DNA from 3 places in the Cryobacterium sp. TMN-39-2 genome. Region 1 is predicted to be linked to each of the others. Evidence: predicted binding sites of a transcription regulator. Region 1 holds the regulator's gene; each other region holds the start of a gene.
What was found. The regulator LexA, encoded in region 1, represses DNA repair genes until DNA is damaged. The targets are predictions, from matches to a motif close to TCGAACANNTGTTCGA.
Positions count from the first base shown of each region.

Region 2: E3O57_RS03290 (HNH endonuclease signature motif containing protein) is a predicted target of LexA. The motif match lies at 3,310-3,325, and genes of this name have one in related genera.
Region 3: E3O57_RS17725 (Rv2578c family radical SAM protein) is a predicted target of LexA. The motif match lies at 6,199-6,214, and genes of this name have one in related genera.

Region 1 covers NZ_SOFX01000012.1:27,749-37,397, reverse strand. Annotated here, with positions in the region: gene E3O57_RS04530 (methylenetetrahydrofolate reductase) at 1-682, shown strand, start outside; gene metE (5-methyltetrahydropteroyltriglutamate--homocysteine S-methyltransferase) at 682-3,003, shown strand; gene lexA (transcriptional repressor LexA) at 3,091-3,714, opposite strand; gene E3O57_RS04515 (LysM peptidoglycan-binding domain-containing protein) at 4,108-4,470, shown strand; gene E3O57_RS04510 (histidinol-phosphate transaminase) at 4,603-5,688, shown strand; gene hisB (imidazoleglycerol-phosphate dehydratase HisB) at 5,698-6,315, shown strand; gene hisH (imidazole glycerol phosphate synthase subunit HisH) at 6,312-6,944, shown strand; gene priA (bifunctional 1-(5-phosphoribosyl)-5-((5-phosphoribosylamino)methylideneamino)imidazole-4-carboxamide isomerase/phosphoribosylanthranilate isomerase PriA) at 7,008-7,754, shown strand; gene E3O57_RS04490 (SseB family protein) at 7,738-8,592, shown strand; gene E3O57_RS04485 (DEAD/DEAH box helicase) at 8,695-9,649, shown strand, end outside.
Region 2 covers NZ_SOFX01000011.1:251,178-260,826, forward strand. Annotated here, with positions in the region: gene E3O57_RS03275 (hypothetical protein) at 1-623, opposite strand, end outside; gene E3O57_RS03280 (DUF72 domain-containing protein) at 780-1,517, shown strand; gene E3O57_RS03285 (FAD-binding oxidoreductase) at 1,743-3,131, shown strand; gene E3O57_RS03290 (HNH endonuclease signature motif containing protein) at 3,390-5,216, shown strand; gene E3O57_RS03295 (BatC protein) at 5,374-5,628, shown strand; gene E3O57_RS03300 (cupin domain-containing protein) at 5,628-6,872, shown strand; gene E3O57_RS03305 (sucrase ferredoxin) at 6,869-7,771, shown strand; gene pflB (formate C-acetyltransferase) at 7,970-9,649, shown strand, end outside.
Region 3 covers NZ_SOFX01000046.1:42,947-52,595, forward strand. Annotated here, with positions in the region: gene E3O57_RS17700 (response regulator transcription factor) at 1-92, opposite strand, end outside; gene E3O57_RS17705 (thymidine kinase) at 163-885, opposite strand; gene E3O57_RS17710 (hypothetical protein) at 946-2,283, opposite strand; gene E3O57_RS18835 (sensor histidine kinase) at 2,280-3,611, opposite strand; gene E3O57_RS17720 (Ltp family lipoprotein) at 4,132-4,926, opposite strand; gene E3O57_RS17725 (Rv2578c family radical SAM protein) at 5,090-6,190, opposite strand; gene E3O57_RS17730 (malate:quinone oxidoreductase) at 6,407-7,882, opposite strand; gene E3O57_RS17735 (glycoside hydrolase family 6 protein) at 7,973-8,968, shown strand; gene E3O57_RS17740 (response regulator transcription factor) at 9,031-9,649, shown strand, end outside.

The DNA of each region.
Region 1 (9,649 bases):
CGGCGACCTGCACAGCGCCGGCGAGCTGGTGCAACTGATCCATCGGGTACAGGCCGAGCGAGTGCCGTACCAGGAGACCCCCATCCCCGGACTCCCTCGCGCCCGCGCCGTGAAGACCGAACGTGAGCACGTGCGCATCGCCGTGGCCGCGTTCCCCAACGGGCACCCGCGCTCACGATCCACCGCGCAGGACATCGACACCCTGCTGGCCAAGCAGGCGGCGGGCGCCAACCTCGCCATCACCCAACTCTTCTTCCACGCCGACCACTACCTCAGCTTCATCCAGCGAGCCAGGGAAGCCGGAGTGGAGTTCCCGATCCTGCCCGGCATCATGCCCGTCACCAGCCCCGGCCGGCTGCGGCGCATCCTCGAGCTCTCCGGGGAGGAATTGCCCGCCGAACTCTCGATCCAGCTCGAAGTGGAACCCACCCTCGAGGGCCAGCGCGAGATCGGCGTCAGCCACGCCGCCGCCCTCGCCGAGAAGCTCATCGCCGGCGGGGCTCCCGGCCTGCACCTCTACGCCTTCAACCAGCACGAGACCGTGCTCGCCGTGCTCGACCGCGCCGGCGCGCTCGCACCGGCACAACCGGTCGTCTCCGCTCACAACCCACCTCCGACCCATCCCTCGACCAGCCCTGCCGACACCCGTGCCGGAATCCACTCCACGAAGGACCACTACTGATGACCATCACCGTCCCCGCATTCCCCACCGGAACGATCCTCGGCTACCCGCGGATCGGCCGCCGCCGCGAACTGAAGAAGGCCGTCGAAGCCTTCTGGGCCGGTCGGATCGACGCCGCTCAACTCGAAGCCACCGCGGCAGCCCTGCGCAACACCACCCGGGAGCGGCTCGTCGGCCTCGGGCTCGGCCGCAGCGACTCGTCGATCCCGGAGAGCTTCTCCTTCTATGACCAGGTGCTGGATGCGGCGGTGACCGTCGGCGCCATCCCCACCCGCTTCGCCGGTCTCGTCGACGCCGACGGTCACCTCGACCTCGCCGGCTACTTCACCCTGGCCCGCGGCGCCGGCGAGAACCTGCCGCTCGAAATGACCAAGTGGTTCGATTCCAATTACCACTATCTGGTGCCGGAAATCGGCCCGGAGACGAACTTCCACCTCGCCAGCGACCGCATCGTGCGGGAGTTCGACGAGGCCGTCGCCGCCGGCTTCCTCACCCGACCCGTCATCGTCGGTCCGGTCACCTTCCTGCTCCTGGCCAAGCCGAGCGAAACGGCCCCGGCCGGCTTTCACCCGCTCGATCGCCTCGACGACCTGCTGCCGGTCTACGCCACCCTGATCGAGCGCCTCGCCGCCGCGGGTGCAGAGTGGGTACAGCTGGACGAACCGGCCCTCGTCAGCGAGAGCATCGACATCCCGCGCGACCGTGCCCTCGCCGCCCTCGCCCGGGCCTACGACGCCCTCGGCGGCCTCGACAGGCGGCCCGGACTGTTCGTGGCCGCGCCCTACGGCAGCCTCGACGACGCCCTACCCGTTCTGGCCAAGACCCCGGTCGAGGCCATCGGCCTGGACCTCGTGCGCGGCACGGTGCCCGCCGACGTGCCCGGCCTGGCCGGCACCACCCTCGTGGCCGGCGTGATCGACGGTCACAACATCTGGCGCGGCGACCTCGCGGCGGCGTTCGACAAGGTGGCCCAGCTGGGCGCGCTGAGCGACCGGATCGCGGTCTCCAGCTCCACCTCGCTGCTGCACCTGCCGCACGACGTCACCGACGAGACCAAGCTCGGCGCCGACCTCACCGGCTGGCTGGCGTTCGCCGACCAGAAGATCGGTCAGGTCGCCACCCTCGCTCGCGGCCTCTCCGAGGGGCAGGCTGCCGTGCAGGCCGATCTCGACGCGGCCACCGCGTCGCTGGAGGCGCGCCGGGTCTCGCCCGGCGTGCGTGACGGCGCCGTACGCGCCCGCCTCGACACCCTCACCCCGGCCGACTTCAGCCGCGGCGACTACGAGGCCCGCTTGGCCGCTCAGGATGCCGTGCTCGACCTGCCCCCGCTGCCGACCACGACCATCGGCTCGTTCCCGCAGACGAGTGATATCCGCCGCGCTCGCGCCCGCCTGGTCTCGGGTGAACTCGCATCCGCCGACTACCAGGAGCTCATGCGCGCCGAGATCGGCCGGGTCGTGCAGCTGCAGGAAGACCTCGGCCTCGACGTTCTCGTCCACGGTGAACCCGAGCGCAACGACATGGTGCAGTACTTCGCCGAGAACCTCGATGGCTTCACCGTCACCGAGAACGGCTGGGTGCAGTCCTACGGCAGCCGGTGCACCCGTCCGTCGATCCTGTGGGGCGACGTCCGGCGGCCGGCGCCCATCACCGTGGAGTGGTCCAGCTACACCCAGACCCTCACCGAGAAGCCGGTCAAGGGGATGCTCACCGGACCGGTCACCATCCTGGCCTGGTCGTTCGTGCGCGACGATCAGCCGCTGGGGGAGACCGCCCGGCAAGTGGCGCTCGCGCTGCGCGACGAGATCGGTGACCTCGAGGCGGCCGGTATCCGGGTGGTGCAGGTCGACGAGCCCGCGCTGCGCGAGCTTCTGCCCCTGAAGAAGAAGGACCACGCCGACTACCTGGACTGGTCGGTCGGGTCGTTCAGGCTCGCTACCGCGGGGGTCGCCGACCAGACCCAGATCCACACCCACCTCTGCTACTCGGAGTTCGGGGTCGTCATCGACGCGATACGCAACCTGGACGCCGACGTGACCAGCATCGAGGCCGCCCGGTCGAAGATGGAGGTCGTCGCCGACCTGCAGACCAGTGGCTTCGACCACGGCATCGGCCCGGGCGTCTACGACATCCACTCGCCGCGGGTGCCCGGTGTGGCCGAGATCACCGAACTTCTCGAGCGGGCCTTGCAATCGATCCCCGCTCGCCAGGTCTGGGTGAACCCGGACTGCGGGCTGAAGACCCGCGGGTATGCGGAGACCGTGGAGTCCCTGCGCAACGTCGTCGATGCCACCCGCGCGGTTCGGGCGACGCTGGTCTGACCTCGCTCGCTCTGACTACGCCGGCACAACACGAAGGCCCGACCCCTTGCGGGGTCGGGCCTGTTGTGTGCCTGGAGCGGTGCGGATCTAGACCGAACGCAACACCGCGACGACCTTGCCGAGGACCTCGGCGAAGTCACCCAGAATCGGCTCGAAGTTGGTGTTGCGGGGGAGCAGCCAGGTGTGGCCGTCGCGCTGTCGCAGCACCTTCACCGTGGCTTCGCCGTCGAGCATGGCGGCGACGATCTCGCCGTTCTCCGCGGTCTTCTGCTGGCGGATGACCACCCAGTCGCCATCGCAGATGGCGGCGTCGATCATCGAATCACCGACGACCTTGAGCATGAACAGCTCGCCCTTGCCCACCAGTTGGCGGGGGAGCGGGAAGATCTCGTCGATCTGCTGGTCGGCCATGATCGGGATACCGGCGGCGATGCGGCCGACGAGCGGCACCATCGCCGCATCACCCACCTGGATGCCGGACTGGTAGTCATCGGCGGCGCCGGGCGTGACTTCCTCTGAGGACTGAGGCAGCTCGATAAGCACCTCGAGCGCGCGCGGCCGGTGCGGGTCGCGCCGCAGGTACCCGCTCAGCTCGAGCTGGTGCAGCTGGTGGGTCACGCTCGACAACGAGGACAGACCAACGGCATCGCCGATCTCGCGCATGCTCGGCGGGTAACCGCGGTCGCGCACCGAACGCTGGATGACGTCCATCACAGCGCGCTGTTTGTCGCTCAGGCTCTTGCGGCGTCGCGTGCCGCCCTTGTCCCGAGGTGTGCTCTGTTGTGCCACGTTGACGCTCCTCTGGTTAGTCGGTTCGGGCTGGTGCTGGTGGGGCTCGTGCTCGCCGGGCTGATGCTCGTCGGGCTCATACTTCTCGGGCTCGGGCAGCAATGTCGGTGGTGTCTGTTTGAGTACAGCTACCCGATCGAAACTGTAGCCACAGAGCAGCGGTTCGTAGACATGCATTCGAGTGTGTTGCGGAATCTGTCTCCATAATATCCGGAAACAGGGTTGATTGTTCGAACACTCGAAGATATATTCGGAACATAGATTCGCATCTGGCCCTCCCGGCCGAGGGTCAGATGCGTTACCAGGAGGTTTGACATGAGCGCAGCATCTGCAGCACCGGACAACCACAGCCCGGCCACCCCGCCCACCACACACCTGCGGCTGACCCGCCGCGGGCGGGCCGTTTTCACGGCCCTCGCCGCAGTGCCCCTGGTACTCGGCGTCATCGGCATCGCCGTCAACGGCGGCATGGCCGCGGCAGAGGGTAGCGCGGGTATCGGCGCGGCCGCGTTCGACTACGTCACCATTGAGGCCGGCCAGTCGCTCTGGCAGCTGGCCGAGTCTGTCGCCCCCGGACAAGACCCGCGCGACGTGATCATTGACATCGTCAACCTCAACCAGCTGTCCTCCGAGGCCGTGCAGCCCGGCCAGCGCCTCGCCCTTCCCGCCGACTACTGAGCCGCCCAGCTCAGCCCGAGCCGCTCAGCCCGAGCCGCTCAACCCGGTGCCGCTCAGCCCGGAGCCGCTCGCCCCGCCCCGCCCTGCCTCGGATACGAGGGGTCGGCCGCGGGCGCAACTAAGCTTGTTCGGGTGACCAGCCTCGACGACCTGCCCCTGCGTGCCAACCTCCGCGGACAAATCCCTTACGGAGCACCCCAGCTGCACGTGCCGGTGGCGTTGAACGTCAACGAGAACACCCACCCGATCCCGCCCGCGGTCGCCGCCGACATCGCGGAGGCCCTGGCCGAGGCCATCCTCACCGTCAACAGGTACCCCGACCGGGAATTCGGCCAGCTGCGCGACGCCCTCGCCGGCTACCTCGGTCACGGTCTCACCCGCGACAACATCTGGGCCGCCAACGGTTCCAACGAGGTTCTGCAGCAGGTTCTGCAGGCCTTCGGCGGGCCGGGCCGGTCGCTGCTCGGCTACGCGCCGACCTACTCGATGTACTCGATCCTCGCCTCCGGCACCGATACCCGCTGGATCCCCGGCGGCCGCGACGCCGACTACGAACTTTCGCCGGAGACCGCCGCCCGCTGGGTGGAGGAAACCTCGCCCGACATCGTCTTCCTCTGCTCACCGAACAACCCGACCGGCACCCCGTTGTCGCTGGAGGCCATCGCGGCCGTCTACGACGCCACCCCCGGCATCGTTGTCGTCGACGAGGCCTACGCCGAGTTCGCACCGGACGGCACCGACAGCGCCCTCACCCTGCTGCCCGGCCGGGAGCGCTTGCTCGTGTCCCGGACCATGAGCAAGGCCTTCGCTTTCGCCGGCGTGCGGCTGGGCTACCTGGCCGCCGACCCGGCTGTCACGGACGCGCTGCGCCTGGTCCGGCTGCCCTACCACCTGTCCGCCCTCACCCAGGCGGCGGCCGTGGCCGCGCTCGCCCACACCGGTGAGATGCTCGCCATGGTCGACGACATCCGGGTGCAACGCGATCGCCTGGTGACCGAACTGACGAAGCTCGGCTTCAGCCCACTGCGCAGCGGAAGCAACTTCGTGTTGTTCGGCGGAGTCTCCGACCCGCACGCGATCTTCCAGGCACTCCTGGCCGAAGGCATCCTGATCCGCGACGTCGGTATCCCCGGCCACCTCCGGGTCTCGGCCGGCACCGAAGCCGAGACGAGCGCGTTCCTGGCCGCCATCGCACGGCTCCGCCCGATAGCCGAATAAACTAACGCCATGAGCAACGTCACGCCCTCGCCTCGCCGTGCCCACCTGCAGCGCGAAACGAGCGAATCGAGCATCGACCTCTCGATCAACCTCGACGGCACCGGGGTGAGCGACATCCACACCAGCGTGCCGTTCTACGACCACCTGCTCACGGCGTTCGCGAAGCACTCGCTGACCGATCTGACCGTGCACGCCAAGGGCGACATCGAGATCGATGTGCACCACACCGTCGAGGACATCGGCATCGTGCTGGGCCAGGCCATCAAGCAGGCCCTCGGTGACAAGGCCGGCATCTCCCGCTACGGCGACGCCCTGGTGCCGCTGGACGAAGCCCTCGTGCAGGCCGTCGTGGACATCTCCGGTCGGCCGTACCTCGTGCACACCGGCGAGCCCGCCGGATTCGAATTCCACCTCATCGGCGGGCACTTCACCGGCTCAATGGTGCGGCACGTTTTCGAGGCCATCTCCTTCAACGCCGCGTTGACCGTGCACGTCACCGTCCTCGGCGGCCGCGACCCCCACCACATCGCCGAAGCCGAGTTCAAGGCCTTCGCCCGAGCCTTCCGCCAGGCCAAGGCCTACGACCCGCTGGTCTCCGGCATCCCGTCCACCAAGGGCGCACTGTGACCTCGGTCGTCGTCCTGGACTACGGCACGGGCAATGTGCACTCGGCCGTTAAGGCGCTCGAACTCGCCGGCGCCGACGTCACCCTCACCGGCGACCGCAAGCTCGCGCTCGAGGCCGACGGACTCCTGGTCCCCGGCGTCGGCGCGTTCAGCGCCGTGATGGCGGCGCTGAACGACGCCCACGGCGGCGACATCATCGACAAGCGCCTCTCCGGCGGGCGGCCGGTGATGGGCATCTGCGTGGGCATGCAGGTCATGTTCGAACACGGCGTCGAGCGCGGCATCGACACCGCGGGCCTCGGCGAGTGGCCGGGAACCGTCACCGCCCTGCCGGCACCGGTACTGCCGCACATGGGCTGGAACACCGTCACGCCCGACCCCGACACCGTGCTGTTCCGCGGACTGGAAGAGGAACGGTTCTACTTCGTGCACTCCTATGCCGCCCAGGAATGGAGCCTCGACGTGATGCCGCCGTTCCCGGTTCCCCGCCTCACCTGGGCCGAGCACGGCGCCCCGTTCCTCGCCGCCGTGGAGAACGGTCCGTTGTCGGCCACCCAGTTCCACCCCGAGAAAAGCGGCGACGCGGGCATCCGGCTGCTGAAGAACTGGCTCGGCACGCTCCGCGACTAGACATTCCCCCGTCGGTCGCTCCATCGCGGCCGCACCAACACGAAAAGGTCACCACAGCACATCATGAGCGAGTTCAACAAGACCCCGAAGCTGGTCCTCCTGCCCGCCGTCGACGTCGCCGACGGCAAGGCCGTCCGTCTCACCCAGGGTGAGGCCGGTACCGAGACCAACTACGGCGACCCGATGGATGCCGCCCTCGACTGGGCGAACCAGGGCGCGGAGTGGATCCACCTCGTCGACCTCGACGCCGCATTCGGGCGCGGTAACAACACCGCTGTGCTCAAGAAGGTCATCAAGCAGCTCCGCGGCGTGAATGTGGAGCTCTCCGGCGGCATCCGCGACGACAAGTCGCTCGAAGCGGCGCTGAACACCGGCGTCAAGCGAATCAACCTGGGCACCGCCGCACTGGAGAACCCCGAGTGGGCCGCCAACGTGATCGCCCAGTACGGCGACGCCATCGCGGTGGGACTGGATGTGCGCGGCACCACCCTTGCCGCCCGCGGCTGGACCAAGGACGGCGGCGACCTGTGGCAGGTGCTGGAGCGCCTCGAAGAGGCCCGCTGCACCCGCTACGTCGTCACCGACGTCACCAAGGACGGCACCCTCAAGGGGCCGAACATCGAACTGCTGCGCGAAGTGATGGAGCGCACCCACCGCCCCGTGATCGCCTCCGGAGGTATCTCCAGCCTCGACGACATCGCCGCGCTGCGCGAACTGGTACCCCTCGGCCTGGAAGGCGCGATCGTGGGCAAGGCCCTCTACGCGGGCGCCTTCACCCTCGCCGAGGCGCTGGATGTCTCCGGCGCGTAACCTCGGCTCGACCGGTCGGCCTGACCCCGCCGGCGGCTCCGCCGGTGGGGCTGCCGGTGACACGTCCGCGGATTCGGCCGGCCAGCCCTGGGCGAACCGGTCGCTGGAGGACACCGCGTTCGCCGACGACGACGGCCTCGCGCCGCCCGCCCTGCTGCGTGCGCTCCGCCGCTTCCAGGCCCGCGAGACCGGCGAGGAGGACGTCGTCGACGCCTTCCGTTCGGCGCGCCTGCTGATCCCTCTGGTCACCGCCCTCGGCGCGGATGAGGCCGGCACCGTTTCAGACGGAGCCGCCGGCCCGCACGGGCTGCGGGTGGACAAGACCCAGGAACTGTCGATCATCACCGTGGCCGGCCCGGACGGCCGCGCGGTGTTCCCGGTGTTCTCCTCGGCCGCAGCCATGCACCAGTGGAACGCCCAGGCGCGCCCGGTGCCCGCCGACGCCGTGCGGGTGGCACTGGCGGCGGCCCAGGAGAGCACCGACCTCGTGGTGCTCGACCCCACCGCCGACACCGAGTTCGCGGTGCGCCGACCGGCGCTCTGGGCGATCGCCCAGGGCGCGCCCTGGACCCCCAGCTACGCCAGCCGCTCCGTCGCCGTGGCGTTCGAGGAGTCCATCGCGACCGAGCTGTCAGTGCTCTCCGTGAGCCTGACCGCGGGCGACCCGCAGTCGCGGCTGGCGGGGCCCGAACTGATCGTGCGCCTCGAACTCGTCGACGGGCTCAACCGTGCCGTCCTGGACGCCACCCTGGCCCGCCTCGCGGCGCGCTGGGCGGCCAACGATGTGATCGCCACCGGGGTGGACTCCCTGCGGGTGCAGCTCGTCGCCTCGGCCTGACCCTCCACGCCCGCCGCCCGCCCGGCCCATCCGTCACCCGCAGAAACAACAGATAAGAGCGGCTTCCGAGCCGATGTCGGGGGTATCGGTAAGGATGGGTAGATGACGGAGATCCTCCAGCGCCTCTCACCGGCCACCCGCACCTGGTTCTCCGGCGCGTTCGATGCGCCCACCGAGGCCCAGCTCGGCGCCTGGGACGCCATCTCCCGCGGATCGCACACCCTCGTCGTCGCCCCCACCGGGTCGGGCAAGACCCTGGCCGCGTTCCTCTGGGCCCTCGACAAGCTGTACTCGACCTCCACGACACCGGTTGAACAGGATGCGGCCGCCGCGCCCACTGGCACCCGGGTGCTGTACATCTCGCCGCTGAAGGCTCTCGGCGTTGACGTGGAACGCAACCTGCGCGCCCCGTTGGTGGGCATCGGCCAGGCCGCCGAACGGCTGGGCCTGGCGCCGGTGCGGGTGACCGTTGGCGTGCGCAGCGGCGACACCCCCGCCGCGGACCGCCGGGCGCTCGTGAAGACACCGCCAGAGATCCTCATCACCACCCCCGAATCGCTCTTCCTGATGCTCACGTCCGCCGCCCGCGAGTCCCTGCGCGGCGTCGACACCGTCATCATCGACGAGATCCACGCCGTCGCGGCCAGCAAGCGCGGCGCCCACCTCGCCGTGTCCCTCGAACGCCTCGACGCGCTCCTGGCCACCCCCGCGCAGCGGATCGGCCTGTCCGCCACGGTGCGGCCGGCGTCTGAGGTGGCCCGGTTCCTCGGCGGTCAAGCACCCGTGGAGATCGTGGCGCCCAAGAACGAGAAGCGGTTCGACCTGCGCGTCGTGGTGCCCGTGGACGACATGACCCAGCTCGGCGCCGTGCCCGCCTCGGAGGGCGCCACCTCCGCCGCGGCCCCGCAGACCGGGTCGATCTGGCCGCACGTGGAAGAAGCCATCGTGGACGCCGTGCTCGCGCACTCCTCCTCGATCGTGTTCGCCAACTCCCGCCGCCTGGCCGAACGGCTCACCGCCCGGTTCAACGAGATCTACAGTGAGCGGCTCGCCGCGG
Region 2 (9,649 bases), on a different contig from region 1:
CCGCCGCACGACCAGTGCTCGGCGATGGTCGGAACGTCCTGATAGTGCGCGGTCACGTCCACGGAGCCGATGCACTGGTCGAGCTCCGGCGTCCAGCCCGTGGCGTGCACATTGTTGGTATACCTCTCGCGCAGGATCCGGTCTTGCTCGGCCTGCCACTCGGCCATGGCTGCGTTGACGGCCGCCACCGGCACGGCGAGGTCCTCGGCGACGCCGACGACGCCGTTCGCGGCACCGAAGTCGAACGCGGAGAGGGTGCGGGCGTCATCGCGCACCCCGACGCCCATCTCGAAGAGGGTGGTCGAGGCGGCCGACGATGCAGCGGTGCTCTCCGCCGACGTGAGCTCCTGGGCGGCCGCGCTCAGGCGCCTGGTCGCGGTATCGATGGCGTCGGCCAGCTCGAGTCTGGGTTGCTCGGTGAAGACCTTGCCCTCGCTCGCGGCCAGGGTGGCGATGGCATCGTCGAGCGCGGTCTCGCCATCGGTGACGGTTCGCGCGGCCGCGGCCTGATCACTCTGGAAGGCGGCAGCGGCGGCATCGTATTCGCTCTGGGCCGCCGCCAGGGAAACCGCCCGTACGACCAGGACGACAGCCACAACCAGTACGAGGGTGATCGCGGCCACGATCATCCGGGCGCGGTGGCCCGTCGCCCAACGCGCCGGTGGCAGGCGTGGGCGAGACCTGTGTCGAACATCCCCTGAAATCCGTGCCACCCCCGCTGCGTAGACGTGCCGGTCATGTCGCCGGACCGTGACTTGAAATACTACAGACCCGGTGTTATGACCGGACCGATGATTCACATCGGTACCTCGGGCTGGAGCTACGACCACTGGGAGAACGTGCTCTATCCCATCGGCCTGCCCGCAGCGAAGCGGTTGGCGTACTACGTGGCGGCCTTCGACACCGTCGAGCTCAATGCGAGCTTCTACCGGTGGCCCCGCACGACGGTGTTCGCGGGCTGGCACCGACGGTTGCCCCCGGGCTTTCAGATGTCGGTGAAGGCACCCCGGGGCCTGACCCACGCGAAAACGCTCTACGCGCCGGAGGTCTGGGCAGAGCGGATCGGCGCGGGCTGGCACGAGCTGGGCGATCGGCGCGGCGTTCTTCTGGTGCAACTGGGCCCAGGCCAGACCCGCGACGACGCACGCCTGGACTACTTCCTCGGCTCCCTTCCGTGCTGGATCCCGGTGGCGGTGGAGTTTCGGCACGAGAGCTGGCTCGACGACGAGGTCTTCGCCCTGCTGGAGCGGCACGGAGCCGCCTATTGCGTGATGAGCGGGGCGGGGCTGCCCTGTGTGCTGCGCGCGACCGCGCCCTTCGTCTATCTCCGGCTGCACGGCCCTGCGCATGACTCCCTCTACGCGGGGTCGTATTCCGATGCCGACCTGCGGTGGTGGGCAGGCCGCATTCGAGAGTGGTCGGCCCAGGGCCGGGAGGTGTTCGCCTACTTCAACAACGATGGCGACGGCAACGCGGTGCGGAATGCCTGGGCGCTGCGCGCGGAACTCGGGGTGTGACGGAACACGGTTCCCCGGGTCACAATGCCCGCACAAGGCCCCTAGCGCCCGCGGCGAGGGTGAGATATGCAAAGCGGTATGGACGCCCAGAATTACCGGGCCGGCCTTGCCAAAGCGCGGGTCACGGTGAAATCACCTGCATAGAATTGTGGCCCCGGGCGCGGTCTGACGAGTGAGCGCGTCGATGAGGCACCGGTCGACGGTGCGATTCCAGCAGAGGTATTCATGACCGAGACCCACGTCGCGTCCACAGTTGTCACCGAGCTCTCCGCCGTGCTCTCCGCCGCGCAGATCGTGACGGGTCCCAGCACCGAGAGCAACCGTCGGGACCAGTCCGAAGGAACCTTCAGCGGTGAGCCGCTGGCCGTGGTCTTTCCGGCCAGCACCGAGGAGGTCGCCGCGGTCGTCACCATCGCAGCCGCCCACCGCATCCCGATCGTGCCGCAGGGAGCTCGCACCGGGCTGGCCGGCGGGGCGAACGCCATCGACGGCGCCATCGTGCTGAGCACCACCCGGCTCAAGAAGATCCTGGCCGTCGATGCCGCAAACCAGACCGCCACGGTGCAGGCCGGCGTGCGCACCATCGCGCTGGCCCGCGCAGCCGAGGCCGTTGACCTGTTCTACCCGCCGGACCCCGGCTCGTGGCGCGCCTCGACCATCGGCGGCAATGTGGCCACCAACGCCGGCGGGATGCTCTGTGTCAAGTACGGCGTCACCGGCAACTTCGTGCGCCAACTCACGGTGGTGCTCGCCGACGGGTCGATCGTGCGCACCGGGCAGCGCACCATCAAGGGCGTCGCCGGTTACAACCTCACCGCGTTGCTGGTGGGCTCAGAAGGAACCCTGGGCATCATCACCGAGATCACCGTGGGCCTGTTGCCCAAACCCGGCAGCCCCTCCGGCGTGGCGGCGACCTTCGCCAACACCGCGGATGCGCTGGCGGCCGCCAATACGATCGTTGCCGGTGACCGCCGGCCGAGCGTTGTCGAATTCCTCGACGGTGCCTGCATCGCCGCGATCAACGCGTTCGATCCGGCCTCGACTCTGCCGGCCGGGGCCGGCGCGCTGCTGCTTGTGCAGTCGGACCAGATCGGCCAGGCCCACGACGACGTCGAGGTCTACGCCGAGGTGCTGCGAACCGCCGGAGCCGGCGTGGTCACCATCGCGCACGATGCCGAGTCGCTCGAGCGGCTGATGAGCGCGCGGCGTCTGCTGCACCCGGCCGTGCAGGCCGTGCGTGGCGGCTGCCTGAACGAGGACATCACGGTGCCACGCTCCCAGCTCGGCGCCCTGCTGCAGGGTCTGGCCGAGATCTCCCGGGAACTCGACGTGCCCATCAGCACCGGCGGCCACGTGGGCGACGGCAACCTGCACCCGGTGATCGGCTACGACCCCGAGGTGCCCGGTGAGATCGACAAGGCGCACGCGGCGTTCGCCAGGGTGATCGACCTGGCGATCTCGCTCGACGGGTCGGCGTCGGGGGAGCACGGAATCGGTGTTCTCAAGCGGGCGCACCTCGATGACGAGCTCGGCCCGGTGCTGCGCGACCTGCAGTTGCGGGTGAAGGCGGCCTTCGACCCGCACTCGATCCTCAACCCCGGCAAGAAGCTCTAGGGCGTCGGCCCGCGCGCGAGGTCCGAGCGCTGGTCGGGCGCGGGAGTGTTCTATCCCCGCTTGTCGTGCCTGTCGATTTCGTGGTGACCATGCCGAATCCGAACCCGCAACCCGTCTTCGACAACGTGCCCGTCCCGTCAGTCGAGCCTGTCGAGACCCCCGAGCCATCCTCTGCAGTGCGGAAATATTTTCGATATCCGTTCCAGAACTTGCTGATATTTCCTCGCATATAGGTGCGATTCGTGAGAGAATGGGGGTATGGACGACGAGCTGGATAGTGGCTCCACCGCACCGATGGGATCTTCTCCCACCGGGTCGAACCTGCACGACTGGAATACGGGCCTGGCCGGCCCGGATCCCCTCACGGCACTGGATGCCGCCATCCTCGCCGACACGACCGACATGAAGGCCGACACTGCGGCCGGTCCTGCGGCTGGCCCTGCCACGGGCTCGTCCCGTCCCGGCCAGACCGGTCGGGGCCGCTCTAAGCCACGGCCTGAGTGGAGAGACCCGGCCGAGCTGCCCGGGGTGCAGCGCGCTCACACCGGCGCTTTCGGTCAGAAGCTCCAGGCGTTGGATGACGCGGCGCGGACGGTGATGGCGGTGATGGACTCCATCGACGTGAACGCGTTGAGTGACCCGGAGGTGGTCGCGTTGACGCAGATGGTCGAGCGCACCGGCCGGCCGCTGGACGCCGCCCGGGTGGCCACCGCGACCGTGGTCGGTTACCGGTCCCGCACGGGGCTGGGCACCGAGTCGTTGGCCTGGCGGTTGGGGGCGTCGCACCAGAATGATCTGCTGATCGGGCTGACCGGCACGTCGGTGCCGGAGATGAAACGGCGGGTGAGCCTGGGTGAGAAGGTCGCACCGCGGATGCTGGGCGGCACGGTCCTCGAGCCCGAGTTCCCGTTCGTGGCCGCGGCACTGACCGCCGGGGAGATCGGCATCGATGCGGCCGAGAACATTGTGAAGGGTTTGGCCGACTACAAGGTGCACGGCCGGTTCGATGCCGACCAGTCGCTGGTGGACGGTGGTGAGGCCGAGTTGGTGGAATCGGCAACCGGGTCGGTATTCGGCCGCACCCCCGGCCCCGGCGACATCGCCACCGCCACCGATGCCGATGACGCCGGCGCCGGCGCCGGCGCCGGAATAGTCTGCACGGGGCCGGTCCGGCGTCTGGGTGCGTCGGCGGGGTTCACCTTCCCGGCGGACCGGATTCGGGAGATGGCGGCGACGTGGCAGGCGGTGTTGAACCCGGACGGGGCCGCGCCCACCGCGGAGATCCTCGAGGCCAAGTCCACGTTCTCGTTCGGCAAACTCAGCCAAGGCCTGCACCCGCTGCGCGGCGGGGTGCCCCCGGAGCTCAAGGGCATCATGCAAAACCTGTTCAACACGTTCCAGTCCGCGCGCAGCGCACCCGCGTTCCCGTCCGCGGACGAGCAGCAGCGCATCGAGGCCGGCGAACTCGTGCCCGGCGAGATCCTCGATGAACGCGACGGCGGTCAGAAACGTGCCGATATTCTCCGCGGCATCCTCGTCCAGGTCGCCCAAGACCCCCGCACCCCGACCATGGGCGGGATGCCACCGACGGTGATGGTGCACGTGAACGCAACCGACCTCGTCAACGGCGTCGGCGTCGGTTGGATCGACGGCGTCGATGGCCCCGTCTCGATGAAAACGATCAACCAGATGGTCGACAACGGCGGCTTCCGGCCGATCTTCTTCGGCGGCACCGGCGCCGTCCTCGCCCTGGGCGACAAAGTCCGCTGCTTCACCCCGCTGCAACGCACAGCGATCACCGCCCGAGACGGCGGCTGCATCATCCCCGGCTGCACCTGCCCACCCCAATGGACCGAAGTGCACCACGTGACACCGTGGCAAAACGGCGGCCCCACCAACGTCAGCAACGGGGTTTTGCTGTGCTGGTATCACCACCACAACATCGACACCTCCGGATGGCACATCCGCATGGTCCTAGGCATGCCCGAAGTCAAAGCCCCACACTGGATCGACCCCACCGCCACCTGGCGAAAACCACCCCAACACCGCGCGCACGACCCCAAATGCCGCCGGCAAGACGAGTAGCCGCGGCATGAGGGCGCCCGAGTCCGGATTCTGGGTCACCAGGCCTGACGGGCTCAACCGACGGTGATTTGTTGCTGGCCCTGCCATCGGGGCGGCCCGCGACGTACTATCGCCTTGGGCGTCAGCCGGCGCCCGGTTACGGCTACGGAGGTATGCAGTGGGCATCAATGACGACGACATCACCACATCCGGCGCGGATGCGAACGAAGGCACGGCCGATGGCGGCGCCAACCCGGCGGGCCACGACGGCGGTGCCGACGGAACCGCGGACGCCGGAGAGGGCACCGCGGACGGCGGAGCCAACCCGGCAGGCCACGACGGTGGCGCTGACGGCTCCGCCTCGAGCGAGGGCGTCGCAGACGGCGGCGCCAACCCCGAAGGTCACGACGGCGGCGCCGACGGAACCGCCTGATGACGAGCGAGGGGCGCGGGGCGAGCGATCGTCCCGCGCTCGCGCGCTTGCTCGAGGTCACGCCGGATGAGTTCGCCACGGACTACTGGGACCGTCGGCCGCTCTTCACCCGCGCGGCCGCCCTGCGGGGCAGGTTCGATGACCTCTTCACCGCAGACGCCGTCGACGAGCTGGTCACCCACCGTGGTCTGCGCACGCCGTTTGTGCGCATGGCGCGGCAGGGCACCGTACTCGACCCCGGCCGGTACACCGCACCGGGCGGCCTGGGCGCTGAGATCGCCGACCAGGTCAGCGCCGACAAGGTGCTCGACGAGTTCACCGACGGAGCCACCCTGGTCCTCCAGGGGCTGCACCGCACCTGGCCGCCGCTGGCCGAATTCACCCGGCAGCTCACGAGAGACCTCGGGCACCCCGTTCAGGTGAACGCCTACGTCACCCCGGCCGCCGAGCGTGGCTTTGACCCGCACTACGACGTGCACGATGTGTTTGTTCTCCAGATTGCGGGGGAGAAGCGCTGGCGCATCCACCCTCCGGTGCACCCGCGCCCACTCCGCGACCAGCCGTGGACCGATCATCGCCGTGCGGTGGAGCTATGGGCCGAGGACGAGCTGGCCATCGACGAGGTCTTCAGGCCGAACGACGTGCTCTACCTGCCCAGAGGCTGGATCCACTCGGCGACGGCGCTGGGCGGCACCTCGATCCACCTGACCATCGGCGTCGCCGCCCTCACCCGCCACGATGTGCTGCGCGAGGCCGTCGCGCACGCTGCGGCCGCCGAGAGCCTGCGCGCCGCCCTTCCCCTGGGTGTCGACCTCACGGATGCGGCGACCGTCGGCGCCCTGTTGGCCGACACCGTCGACGACTTCAGCCGGTTCACGGGCGCGGATGCGGCCCCGGCCGAGGCGGTGTCCCGGCGACTGGCCGGGCGCCTTCGGGCGTCCACCCGGGCCGAGCCGATCGCCCCGCTGGCGACCACGGCGGCCGCCACCGCACTGCACGAGGCCACCACCGTGAGCCTGCGGCGGGGACTCGGCGCCCGGTTCCGGGAGGGCCCGAACCCCGGTGACGTCTCCCTCGTGCTGCCGGACAAGACCGTGACGCTCCCGGGGGAGGCCGCCGACGCCCTGACCCAGATCCTCACCGGGCACCCCGTGCAGGCCGGCGGCCTGGCCGGGCTGGATGCGGCGTCCTCCCTCGTGGTGGCCCGGCGCCTGGTGCGCGAGGGTGTCCTGGTGGTGCGATGAGCCTCCCCTCCGCCCCGGGCTGGCTGCCGTGCAGCGATCGGTCGCTGGAGCGCGGCGATCCGCTCCCGGGTACGGCCGGCTATGGCGAACGCTGGTTCCTCGTCGAGATCGACGGGGCCTGGGGCGCGCACGCGTTCCTGCAGTCGCCGCTGGACCCCGCACTCGCCCGGGCCCTGGTGACCCGCATCGAATCCGCGGGCATCCGCCCGCTCGCCATTCGTCGAACCGGCCGCACCGCGCACCAGCGCCGCGCCCAGACCGAATGGCGGTGGGCGGCCGTTGACGCCAGGGTCGGACACGAACGGGTGCACTGGGGGGTGGTGACCGATCCCGCCGATCTGTTGCAGGTGCCGTTGGACGGTGCGACCGGTGCGCCGTCGACCGAGCCGCTCATCTGCGTGTGCACCCATGCCCGGCACGACCAGTGCTGCGCCGTGAAGGGCCGGCCGGTGGTCACCGCCCTCGCCCAGGCCTATCCGGCCGCCACCTGGGAATGCTCGCACCTGGGCGGAGACAGGTTCGCGGCCACCCTGATCCTGTTCCCGCACGGGTTGTACTACGGCCGGGTGACCGGCGCCGAAGCCCCGGACCTCGTCGACGCCTACCTCGACGGCCGTATCGAACCGCGCTGGTTCCGGGGCCGCAGCTCGCTGCCCAATGTGGTGCAAGCGGCTGCCGCGTTCGCGCGGGCGAACCGGGGCGACGACCGCATCGACGCCTTCGACTACAGCTCCTGGACGGAATCAGGGGGAGTGCACACCGTGAGCTTCATCCACGGCGATGAACGGCTCGCGGTGAAGCTCGCCGAGAGCCTGTCGGCGCCGCTGCTCAGCACCTGTGCGGCCAGCACTGCCCGGCCGGTGCGGGAGTTCGAACTGCGCTCGATAACCCCGGGCTGACACCCCCCAACTGGAGGTGAATACGGGACCAAGGTCCCGGTTTCGGGCCCCACTCGGAGGGTAGTGTTCCCAATAGAGGGCGAATCACCGGCACCGTGGCACTAGCTGGTACCTCGTGGTCCTGCTCTCATGGCCCGCACGGTGGGATAAACACCCAGTCAGCGGGAAAGCCTCGATCCTACAAGGAGAGCACACCATATGACCGTCACAGATGGCATCCGAAGCGACCAGCAGGGTCTTGCAGAAACCGGCGCCGCCGAATTCGTCAGCGGCCCGTGGCAGGACTCGATCAACCTGCGCGACTTCATCCAGCGCAACTACACGCCGTACCTCGGCGACGCGAGCTTCCTCGCCGGCGCCACCGAGCGCACCACCGGCATCTGGGCAAAACTGTCCGCGATGTTCCCGGTCGAGCGCGAAAAGGGTGTCTACGACATCGACGCGACGACCCCGTCGTCCATCACCGCGCACAAGCCCGGCTACATCGACGAGGCCAACGAGGTCATCGTCGGACTCCAGACGGATGCGCCGCTCAAGCGTGCGATCATGCCGTTCGGCGGCTGGCGCATGGTCGCCACCTCCCTCGAGACCTATGGCTACCCCGTGTCGCCCGAGCTCGAGACGATCTTCACCGACTACCGCAAGACCCACAACACCGCGGTCTTCGACGTCTACCCTCCCGGTGTGCGTCGTGCGCGCAGCAGCCACCTGATCACGGGACTCCCGGATGCCTACGGCCGCGGCCGCATCATCGGTGACTACCGCCGTGTCGCCCTCTACGGTGTCGACGCGCTGATCGCCGGCAAGAAGAACGACCGCGCCGAGCTGGACATGGAGCCCTCGACCGAGGACATCATCCGTGCCCGCGAGGAGAACTCGGAGCAGATCCGGGCCCTCAAGGAACTCGTGCAGATGGCAGCCAGCTACGGCTCCGACATCTCCAAGCCCGCCACCACCGCCAAGGAAGCCGTTCAGTGGCTGTACTTCGCGTACCTCGGTGCGGTCAAGGAGCAGAACGGTGCGGCAATGTCGTTCGGCCGCAACGCGGCCTTCCTCGACGCCTACATCGAGCGCGACCTCAAGGCCGGCACCCTGACCGAATCCGGCGCCCAGGAGCTCATCGACGACCTCGTCATCAAGCTGCGCATCGTCCGGTTCCTCCGCACCCCGGAGTACGACGACATCTTCGCCGGCGACCCCACCTGGGTCACCGAGTCGCTCGCCGGCATCGGTGAAGACGGTCGCCCGCTCGTCACCAAGACCGCGTTCCGCTTCCTGCAGACCCTGTACAACGTGGGCCCCGCACCCGAGCCGAACCTGACCGTGCTGTGGAGCGACAAGCTGCCCGAGGGCTTCAAGCGCTTCTGCGCCCAGGTCTCGATCGACACGTCGGCCATCCAGTACGAGTCCGACGACCTCATCCGCAACGAGATGGGTGACGACGCCGCGATCGCATGCTGCGTCTCGCCGATGCGTGTCGGCAAGCAGATGCAGTTCTTCGGAGCCCGCGTCAACGCTGTCAAGGCGCTGCTGTACTCGATCAACGGCGGCCGCGACGAGGTGTCCGGCAAGCAGATCGCACCGGCCACCGCAGCGAACACCGACGAGGTCCTCGACTACGACACCGTCTTCCCGGCCTACCTCGAGACCCTCGAATGGCTCGCCGAGACCTACGTCACCGCGCTGAACTGCATCCACTACATGCACGACAAGTACGCGTACGAGCGCCTCGAGATGGCCCTGCACGACCAGAAGATCATCCGCACCCTGGCCTGCGGCATCGCCGGCCTGAGCGTGGTCGCTGACTCGCTGTCCGCCATCAAGTACGCCACGGTCCGTCCGGTGCGCGACGAGACCGGTCTGGTTGTCGATTACACC
Region 3 (9,649 bases), on a different contig from region 1:
ACCTCGATGTCGGGCAGGGTGGCGAACAGGCCGGCGAACCCGCGTGCCACGATCTCGTGGTCGTCGATCAGCGCAACGCGGAACCTGTGCATATCTGCCTCTTCTGCCGTGCGGAATCGAGTGCCCTGATAAATGACGGCTTTTGCCGCCGCGGATGCTTCCCTAGGGTGATGATGGGGAACTTGCCGGGGGGCAAGCTGGGGCGCTCTCGGTGGCCGGACTCGCTTCGTGCGAATCCACGCCGATTGAGCGCCCTCGCTCCGCCGGCTCCCGGCGTCGGTTGTTGAGCACGCCGTGGCTTTCCTCGAGGTAGCAGGAGCCGCAGAGCGACTCGTAGGTGACCTCGACGCCGTCGATGGCCACCTGGTCGCCGTCGAAGACGAACGCGCCGTCGACCTTGCGCCCGTTGAAGACGGCCTTTCGACCGCACCGGCAGATGGTCTTGAGTTCTTCGAGGCTGTGCGACACCTCGAGCAGCCGGCGGCTGCCGGGGAAGGCCACGGTCTGGAAGTCGGTGCGGATGCCGTAGGCGAGCACCGGGATGTTCTCGAGGATCGCGATGCGCAGCAGGTCGTCGACTTGGGTTTCGGTGAGGAACTGTGCCTCGTCGACGAGCAGGGCGCTGACGTCGAGCCCGGTGGTGGCCTCGGTCTCGTGCCGGTGCTGCTGGAACAGGGCGTAGGCATCCGTCTCGGGGGTCAGCAGAAAGTCGACGCCGCGGGTGACGCCCAGGCGGGAGAGGATGCCGCGGTCGCCCTTGGTGTCGACCGACGGCTTGGCCAGCAGCACCCGGTGGCCGCGCTCCTCATAGTTGTAGGCGGCCTGGAGCATCGAGGTGCTCTTGCCGCTGTTCATCGCCCCGTATCGGAAATACAGTTTCGCCATTACCGCCGGTACCGCCCTCTTATACGTCTTGTACGTCTTGTACGTCTAGTTTCTTGAGGTTCAGCGTACTTGGCGGGGCGGTTGCTTGGCGCGCACCCCGGCGGGGGTAGCCGGGGTGGCCAGGGCCTCCCGGGGCGGCCCGACCTGGTGCGGGTCGCGGGCGCCGTCGAACTCGATGGTGAGCGAGGGGCGCCGCACGGTGACCCGCACGTTGGCGAAGACCACCCGGATGACACCGAGGTAGGGGCGCAGCAGCGCGCGCACCTTGCGGGGCGGCAGGTCGAGGGCGGCCTGGATGGTGATGGTGTCGACCGGGACGGATGTCGGCGGTGCCGTTTTGATGAGGGTGGGCCGGGGGGCGGTGAGGGTGGCCGGGGCGGGCCGGGGCGGCGTGGGGGTGCTCGAGCCGGTGATCTGCACGACGAGGCTGTGCGGGTCGAAGCCGGGCGCGGCGCAGAGGGCCCCGATCAGGGCGGCGGTGGCGGCACGCTGTTCGGCGCGGAACGCCGTGGCCCGGTGCTCGGGGTCGGCCACGACGAGCAGGCCCGGCGTGCCGCGCTCGGCCAGGGCGGCACGTTCCCGGGTGGCCACGGAGTCCAGCCAGGTTCGGTCGATCTCGGCGACCAGGGTGCGGCGTACCTCGGCGGCGAGCTGGCCGGCCTGCGCCACGTCCAGGGCGGTGACGGTGCCACGCTCGAGAAGCTCGGCGAGGAACGGGATGACGCCGGACTTCAGGGCGGAGACCTGCTGCTCCACCACGGCCCGGGCCATCTGGCCGCGGGCTTCTTCGGTGCGGGCGACGATGGCCCGGCGGGCATCCGTCTGCCAGGCCAGGATCGAGCGCACGATGCGGCGCGAGTACGCGGCGCCGGCGGCGGTGGGCGCGAGGATCTGGGTAACCGAGACGATCGCGTACACGGCGACGGGGACATGCACTTCATAGGAGCCGGCTTGCGGGAGCGTGATTAGGATGGCGACGATGCTGGCGACGGCGCCGGAGAGGGCGATCTCCCGCCACGGCCGGTAGGGGGCCAGCGCCAGGAGGAGGAAGCCGATGCAGACCGGGCCGAAGTCGTCTTGGACGAGCAGGTTGTCGCCCCACCGGCTGAGCTGCTCGCAGACGTACCCGAGCAGGGCGAAGCCGGCCATGATCAGGTGGATCCGGCGGCCGAACGGCGACCGCGCCGGTTGGGTGCCGATCACCAGGGTGGCCGCTGCGGCGGCCATGGCCAGCACGGCGAGGGTGGCCATCAGGGGGTTTCGGATCTGGTCCTGTTGCAGGACCGTGGCGATCACCGAGTAGCAGAGCACGATCGAGGCGATCGCGGGCGACAGCGGCCAGGCGGCGAGGGTGCCCAGCGGGTCGAGGCGCTGCTGGGTGGCGCGGTGGGCGGTCACGGGGTGGCCTTGTCGGTGGGGGTGGTGGCTGGGGCGGTCTCGGTGGTCGAGGCGGGGGCTGTTTCGGCGGCGGCCGCAGCCGCGGCGGGGGCGGTTTCGGCAGCGACTTCGGCGGCCGCGGCGATGGTGCTCGGCACGATGGGCGGGGCGGGCAGGGTGAGTAACACCGAGGTGCCGGCGCCGGGACGGGACCAGATCACCACGGAGCCGCCGAGCCGTTCGATGCGTTTGCGTACCGACTGGCGCAGCCCGAGCCTGTCGTTGCCGGTCTCGGACTCCATGAAGCCGCGGCCGGCGTCGAGCACCATCACCGAAACGTTCTGACCGTCGGCGTCGATGACCACTTCGGCGGTGACGATGCCGGCGTGCAGAAGCACGTTGACCAGGCATTGCTGAACCGCCAGGCCCAGTTCCTTGTCGCTCTGCGGGTCCAGGCGCGCCAGGGCCTCTTTGTCGCCGGTGATGTCGACGACGAGGCCACGGTCGCGCATGCGGTCGATGGCGCGGAACACGGCGCTGGACAGCCATCCGTCGTTGCCCGCCGCGGCGGCGGTGCGCTCGTCGACGTGGGTGAGCCAGTCGCGCTCGGCGAGGGTCTGCAGGGTTTCGCGGACGCCGGCCTCGAGGCCGCGGCTGAGCGGGCCGGGTTTGGCGCGGGCCACCGACACCAGCTGGTTAAGGGTGGTGTCGTGCATGAGGGCGATGGCGCGCACGTCGAAGTCGTGGCGCAGGATGCGGGACTCGTCGTCTTGCACGGCGCGGTGGATGGCGGGCTGGGCGGCGCGTCCGGTGCGGCGGGCGAGGCCGTCGAGCAGCATCACGCCGACCAGGAACAGGTAGGTGACGACGGTGAACACGTCGGGGCGGTCGGGTACGGGGGTCTGCGAGATGGCGAGGGTGGCGGCGGCCTCGGCGAGGAGGAAGCCCAGGGTGCTCCACAGCACGCCGACGAGCGCGCCGGTGCCGGCGCCGCCGACCATGATCAGGGCCATCTTGGGCAGCGAGATCAGGAACATGTCCGAGGACGGGAAGACGCCGGGCATGCCCAGCACTGCGCTGGTGAACAGGTAGGTGCACAGGGCGCCGACCAGCAGGTAGGCGATGGTCAGCGGCACCGTGCGCCAGCGGGCGAGGATCGCCAGCAGGGCGCCCATGCCGAGGATCGCGGCGACGGTGATCTGCAGCCGGTCGGTGACCGGGAACACGCTCAGCGCCAGGACCGAGAACAGGGCGCCGGCCAGGCAGACCAGGCCGAACCAGTGCGACGCCCGGGCCAGGGCACGGCTGAGCGTGGCCTTGACCAGGTGGTCGGGTAACCCAAGTGACATTGCGCCCTCTCCGCGTCTGATTATCTCAGGTGTGCGGGGGTTGGCGGGCAGCCGGTTCGACGGTGGTGTGCGCTCGGTGAGGGTCAAAACAGGGTGGGTGAGAATTCGGGCGGGAGTTCGGCGGCGATGAGGGACGACGGCGGAGAGTTGGGGTTGCTGTTGATCGAGCCCGTAGAGATCCCGTGAGCTAGCTCGCGAACGCATCCGCTCGCTCATTGAGCCTGTTCGTGGTCCTGATTGGAGGGTTTATTAGGATAAAGGTCGAAAAATAGGACCCTGTGTCCGATCCCGTCCTTGTAATCGCATTTTTTCCTTATACCGATGCGCGGTTGCGGACAGTGGCGGGTCAGCTAGACAGAAATGCGGCGTGCGCTACTCAGGCGCACTGCAGGGCCCGCGCTCGCGAGTTTCGGTCGCGGGGTTACGACAAGCTCGGCCTACAGAATGGTGGGCATGCGCTGGGGCTCCGGAAACAACAAGAACCCCGCCCGTGGGCGAGGTCCTTGAGGGACAAAGCGGGTCAGTCGTTCAGGTGCAGGATGGCGTAGTCGGCTTCTTCGACGGTGAACTTCGCGCCGTACTCGCTGATCAGCTGATCGTGGATAGCCGCGGGTGACATGGCCATCTCGTCCTGATAGAGCTTCGCGCTGGCCAGAGCATTCGCCGACCAGTCAGCGTCTACGTTGTCGACCGCGTACTGAGCCGACTCGGGCGAAAACTGTCCGCCGTACTCGGACGTGAGCTGATCGTAGATTCCAGCTTTGCTCATATCCATCATGCTCGCGTAAGTTGCGGCTGAAATCAGCGCGGATCCGTACTCGGCCGGCACGTCTGCAGCCTCAGGTTCGGAGTCTGCGGCTACTTCGGTCGGCTCTGCTTCGGCGGGCTCGAGTTCTGTCGATTCGACCGGCTCGGCTGTGGCCGACTCGGTGAGTTCTGTCGTCGACGTGTCGTCTGAGGCGAGGTTCACAAGCGCCACGGCTCCGAACGTCACGGCGATCGAGGCTACGATAGCGACGCCACCGAGAATAACGCCGGTGAGAGCCATCGCTTTGGGCTGCTTTTTGCGCATGGCCAGGATGCCGAGCACGACGGCCACGACTCCGACAATTGCCCCGAAGACGGGGATGAGCCCGAAGAGGAATGCTCCGATGCCGACGAGCAACGCGGCGAGGGCGAGGCCCTTCGCCGATGTCAGTGGCGGTTGCGGCGGCAGCGTCGCCGTCCCGTACGGGTAGGTAGGTGCGGCTGGCGGCTGTGAGGCATTAGGTCGGGGCTCATTCGAGCCGTCCCCCAACGGTGTCGGTGTGGTCATGCCCTGAGTATGGCAGCGATCGCAGACGTCCCGATTGGGGGCCACGACCGGCGAGCAGGGTGAAACTAGCCGATGAGACCAAAAATCGCTGTCGTACCGAGATGCGGGGTCGGCGGCAACCCAGAATCAGGTGGAGCATGCCGGAGCACCCACAGCTTGACGTTCAGAACAGCGTCGGTGTCAGGTCCAGGGGCAGCTCGGCGGCGATCAGGGAGGGCGGGACGGCCGGGCTGCCGGGCGAGGCGGTGCGGGCGCCGGCGGGCGAGGCGGTCAGCGCCTTGGAGAGGATGCCGCCCGTCGCCGGGTCCTCCCGGCGGCGCTGCAGGCCGTGCGCACGGATCAGCGGCTGGATGCGCTCGGCGAGCCACTGACGGTACTCCTTAGGCGCGTAGGTCCCGCGTTTGTAAAGCTCGCGATACTGGGGCATCAGCTCGGGATGATCCTGCTCGAGCCACTGGAAGTACCACTCCTTGACCCCGGGCTTGAGGTAGAGGGCGCTGTAGAGCACCCCGGTGGCGCCGGCGGCCTTGGCCTGGCGCATGGCCTCGTCGAGGTGCGCCTTGGTGTCGGTGAGGAACGGCAGGATCGGCATCAGGAACACCGAGCAGTCCATGCCCTTGTCGCGGATCGCGCTGACCGTGGCCAGGCGCGCCTTGGTGCTCGGGGTACCCGGCTCAACGGCCTGCTGCAGGGCGTCGTCGTAGATGGCGATGGACATGGCGAGATCCACCGGCACCTGTTGGCTGGCCTCGTGGAGCAGGTCGAGGTCCCGGCGCAACAGGGTGCCCTTGGTGAGGATCGAGAACGGGGTGCCGGAGTCGGCGAGCGCGGCGATGATGCCGGGCATCAGCCGGTAGCGGCCCTCGGCCCGCTGGTACGGGTCGGTGTTGGTGCCCAGCGCCACCGGATGCTTGCCCCAGGTGGGTTTGGCGAGTTCTTTACTGAGCACTTCGGCCACGTTGACCTTCACGATGATCTCGTTGTCGAAGTCCTTGCCCGCGTCAAGGTCGAGGTAGTTGTGGGTGGGGCGGGCGAAGCAATAGGTACACGCATGAGAGCAGCCGCGGTACGGGTTGATGGTCCAGCCGAAGGGCATCGCACTCTGGCCGGGCACCCGGTTGAGGGCGGACTTGGCGAGCACCTCGTGGAAGGTGATCCCGTCGAACTCGGGGGTGCGGACGCTGCGCACCAGGTTGTTCAGCCGGGCCAGGCCGGGCAGCGCGCCGGCCTGCTCGGTCGTTAGTTCCTGTCCACTCCAGCGCATACATCCAGTCGAACACATGTTCGAGTGGGATGCAAGGTGGGTGTCATGCGGGGTGGCTCACCCGGCGGGGCGCTGCATCCGCCGGTCTTGACGTTATGCGGGGTAGGCGCCGTTATGCGGGTGGCACGCCACCCGCACAGCGGCGCCTGACCCGCATAGCTCGCGGTCGGGCAGCGGATGCGGGGCGCAGGCGCAGCGCAGGCTGGCCGGCCGCGCCTACGCGGTGAGGTGCAGGGTCTTGGCGGTGGCGGCCAGGGAGGCGGCGGCCGCAGCGGGGTCGTCGGAGAGTTTGGTGCCCAGGCTCGGGACCATCTCGCGCAGCTGCGGCTCCCAGCGGGAGTACTCGCCCGGGAAGCAGCGCTTGAGCAGGTCGACCATGATCGGCGCGGCGGTGGAGGCTCCGGGCGAGGCGCCGAGGAGCCCGGCGATGCTGCCGTCGGCGGAGGTGATGACCTCGGTGCCGAACTGCAGGATGCCGCCGGCCTTGGCGTCCTTCTTCATGACCTGCACCCGCTGGCCGGCGGTGATCAGTTCCCAGTCCTCGGCCTTGGCCGTGGGCATGAACTCGCGCAGTGCGTTGAGCTTGGCCGTGCGGGAGGCAAAGACCTCGCCGACCAGGTACTTCATCAGGCCGAAGTTGTTCTTGGCCACGGCGAGCATCGGCACGAGGTTGTGCGCGCGCACGGAGAAAGGCAGGTCGAACCAGGTGCTGGTCTTGAGGAACTTGGGGCTGAATCCGGCGAACGGGCCGAAGAGCAGCGAGGTCTCGCCATCCACTACCCGGGTGTCGAGGTGCGGCACCGACATCGGCGGCGCGCCCACGGCGGCCTTGCCGTAGACCTTGGCCTGGTGCTGTTTGACGATGGCGGGATTGTTGGTGCGCAGGAACTGGCCGCTGATCGGGAAGCCGCCGAAGCCCTTGATTTCGGGGATGCCGCTCTTCTGCAGCAGCGCGAGGGCGCCGCCGCCGGCACCGACGAAGACAAAACGGGCCTCGACGGTGTTCGTGTAACGACCCACCAGGCTGAGCAGTTTGAGCTTCCAGGAGCCATCGTCCTGCTGCTTGAGCGCGGTGACCTGCTGGTTGAGGTGCACGTCGGTGCCGCGCTTCTTGAGCGAGGCGAACAGGTAGCGGGTGAGGGCGCCGAAGTCCACGTCGGTGCCGGACTCGATGCGGGTCGCCGCGATCTTCTGCTTGGCGGCGCGCTTCTTGGTCAGCAGCGGGGTCCACTTTTCGATGACGGCGGGGTCTTCGCTGTATTCCATCCCGGCGAACAGCGGCTCATCGGCGAGCACGGCCATGCGCTTGCGCAGGTAGTCCACGTTGGCGGTGCCGTGCACGAAGGTCATGTGCGGGGTGGAGTTGATGAACTTCTCCGGCTCGGGCAGCACCCCGGTCTCCACCAGGTGCGACCAGAGCTGGCGGCTGATCTGGAACTGCTCGTTGATGGCGACGGCCTTCTCGGCCGTGACGGTGCCGTCGGCAGCCTGGGGCATGTAGTTGAGTTCGCAGAGCGCGGCGTGGCCGGTCCCGGCGTTGTTCCACGGGTTGGAGCTCTCCTGCGCGAGCTCACCGAGGCGCTCGTAGACCTGGATGTTCCAGTCCGGCTGCAGTTCGGCGAGCAGGGTGGCCAGGGTGGCGCTCATGATTCCCCCGCCAATCAGGGCGACATCGACCTTTTCTGAATTCACGCTCTAACTCTAACCCGCCGCGCGGGCCGCTCCGCCGGGGCGCAGCAGCCCCCGGCTGCGAACGCCGGATGCGGGCGATAAGGTTGCAAAATGGACTCGACCGGTAGTCGTCTCGGCCTTTCCCTGGGCATCATCACACTCGCTGCGCCCATCGTGGCGCTCGGCCTGTTCATCGGCAGCTTTGCGGTCACTGCCACCAGCGCAGCCGCCGGCAACCCTCTCGCCGGCCGCTCCTTCTATACCAACCCGAACTCGACCGCGCAGGTGGCTGCCACCGCCGCCGCGGTCGCCGACCCGGACTCCGCCGCGGCCGCCACCCTCGGCAAGCTGGCCGAGCAGCCCTCCGCGATCTGGCTGATGCCGGAGAAGTACCCGCTGAACACCGTGCAGGCCGACGTCACCGCCATCGCGGATGCCGCCGAAGAGGTCGGGCAGACGCCGGTGTTCGTGGTCTACGGCATCCCCGACCGCGACTGCGGCAACTTCTCGGCCGGCGGCCTCTCGGAGAGCGACTATCCCACCTGGGTGGCCTCCATCGCGACGGCGCTGACGCTGAAGGCATCCGTGGTTATTCTCGAACCGGATGCGCTGGCGCTGGCCACCGAGTGCGGCAATGTCGAGCAGAGGGTGGCGCAGATTCAGCAGGGCGTGGCCGCTTTTGCGCCCACGGTCGCCACGGTCTACCTCGACGCCGGCCACTCCGACTGGCTCACCCCGGCCACCGCCGCCGATCTGCTCAACCGCGCCGGCGTCGCGCAGGTGCGCGGTTTCGCGACCAACGTCTCCAACTACAACGACTCGGCCGCCGAGCAGGCCTTCGGTGAGGCGGTCTCCGCGCTCACCGGCGGGGCCCACTTCGTCGTCGACACCTCGCGCAACGGCCGGGGCGGCAACGGCGAATGGTGCAACCCTGCCGGCCGGGCCCTGGGCGGCACTCCCGAGGCCACAACGGATGGGGCCTTGCGCGACGCGAATCTGTGGGTGAAGGAGCCGGGCGAGAGCGACGGCACCTGCAACGGCGGTCCGGCCGCCGGCGAATGGTGGAACGAGCGGGCCCTCGAGCTCGCGGCCGCTGCCGGCTGGTAGCCGGGCGGCGGGCCGAATCGGGTCTATCTGATGGATGCTCGACCCGCGTAATATACTCAGGTATGTCGACGACCGGGGAAATACGCAGGGTAGCGGTCATTATTGAGGACGACGCAGACATCCGCCATCTGCTTGAAGCCGTACTCACCCAGGCCGGGTTCAAGACCATCGCCACGAGCAACGGGCTCGACGGGGTGCGCGCGGTTCGCGCGTACGACCCGATCGTCACCACGCTCGACGTGAGCATGCCGGGCATGGACGGGTTCGAGACCGCCAAGCGGATTCGCGCGTTCAGCGCCACCTACCTCGTGATGCTCACCGCCCGCGACGAAGAGATCGACACGCTGCAGGGCCTGGAGTCCGGCGCCGACGACTACCTCACCAAGCCGTTCCGGCCGCGCGAACTGCGCGCCCGCATCGACGCCATGCTGCGCCGCCCCCGGCTGGCGCTGCCGCCGGAGGGTACCGAGGTCATCACCGAGCCCGCCGCCCCCGCGTTCGCACCGGCCGCCGGCGCACAGCTCGCCGCGGAACCCGAATACACCCCCGCGTACGTTCCGCCGGTCACCGCGCCCGCTCCCCCGGCGGCCGACCTGCCGCCGAGCCTGGCCCCGGTAGCGATGAGCGGGCAGCACGTCGCGACCGTGCCGCTTCCCCAGGCCGGCACCGCTGCATCCGCCA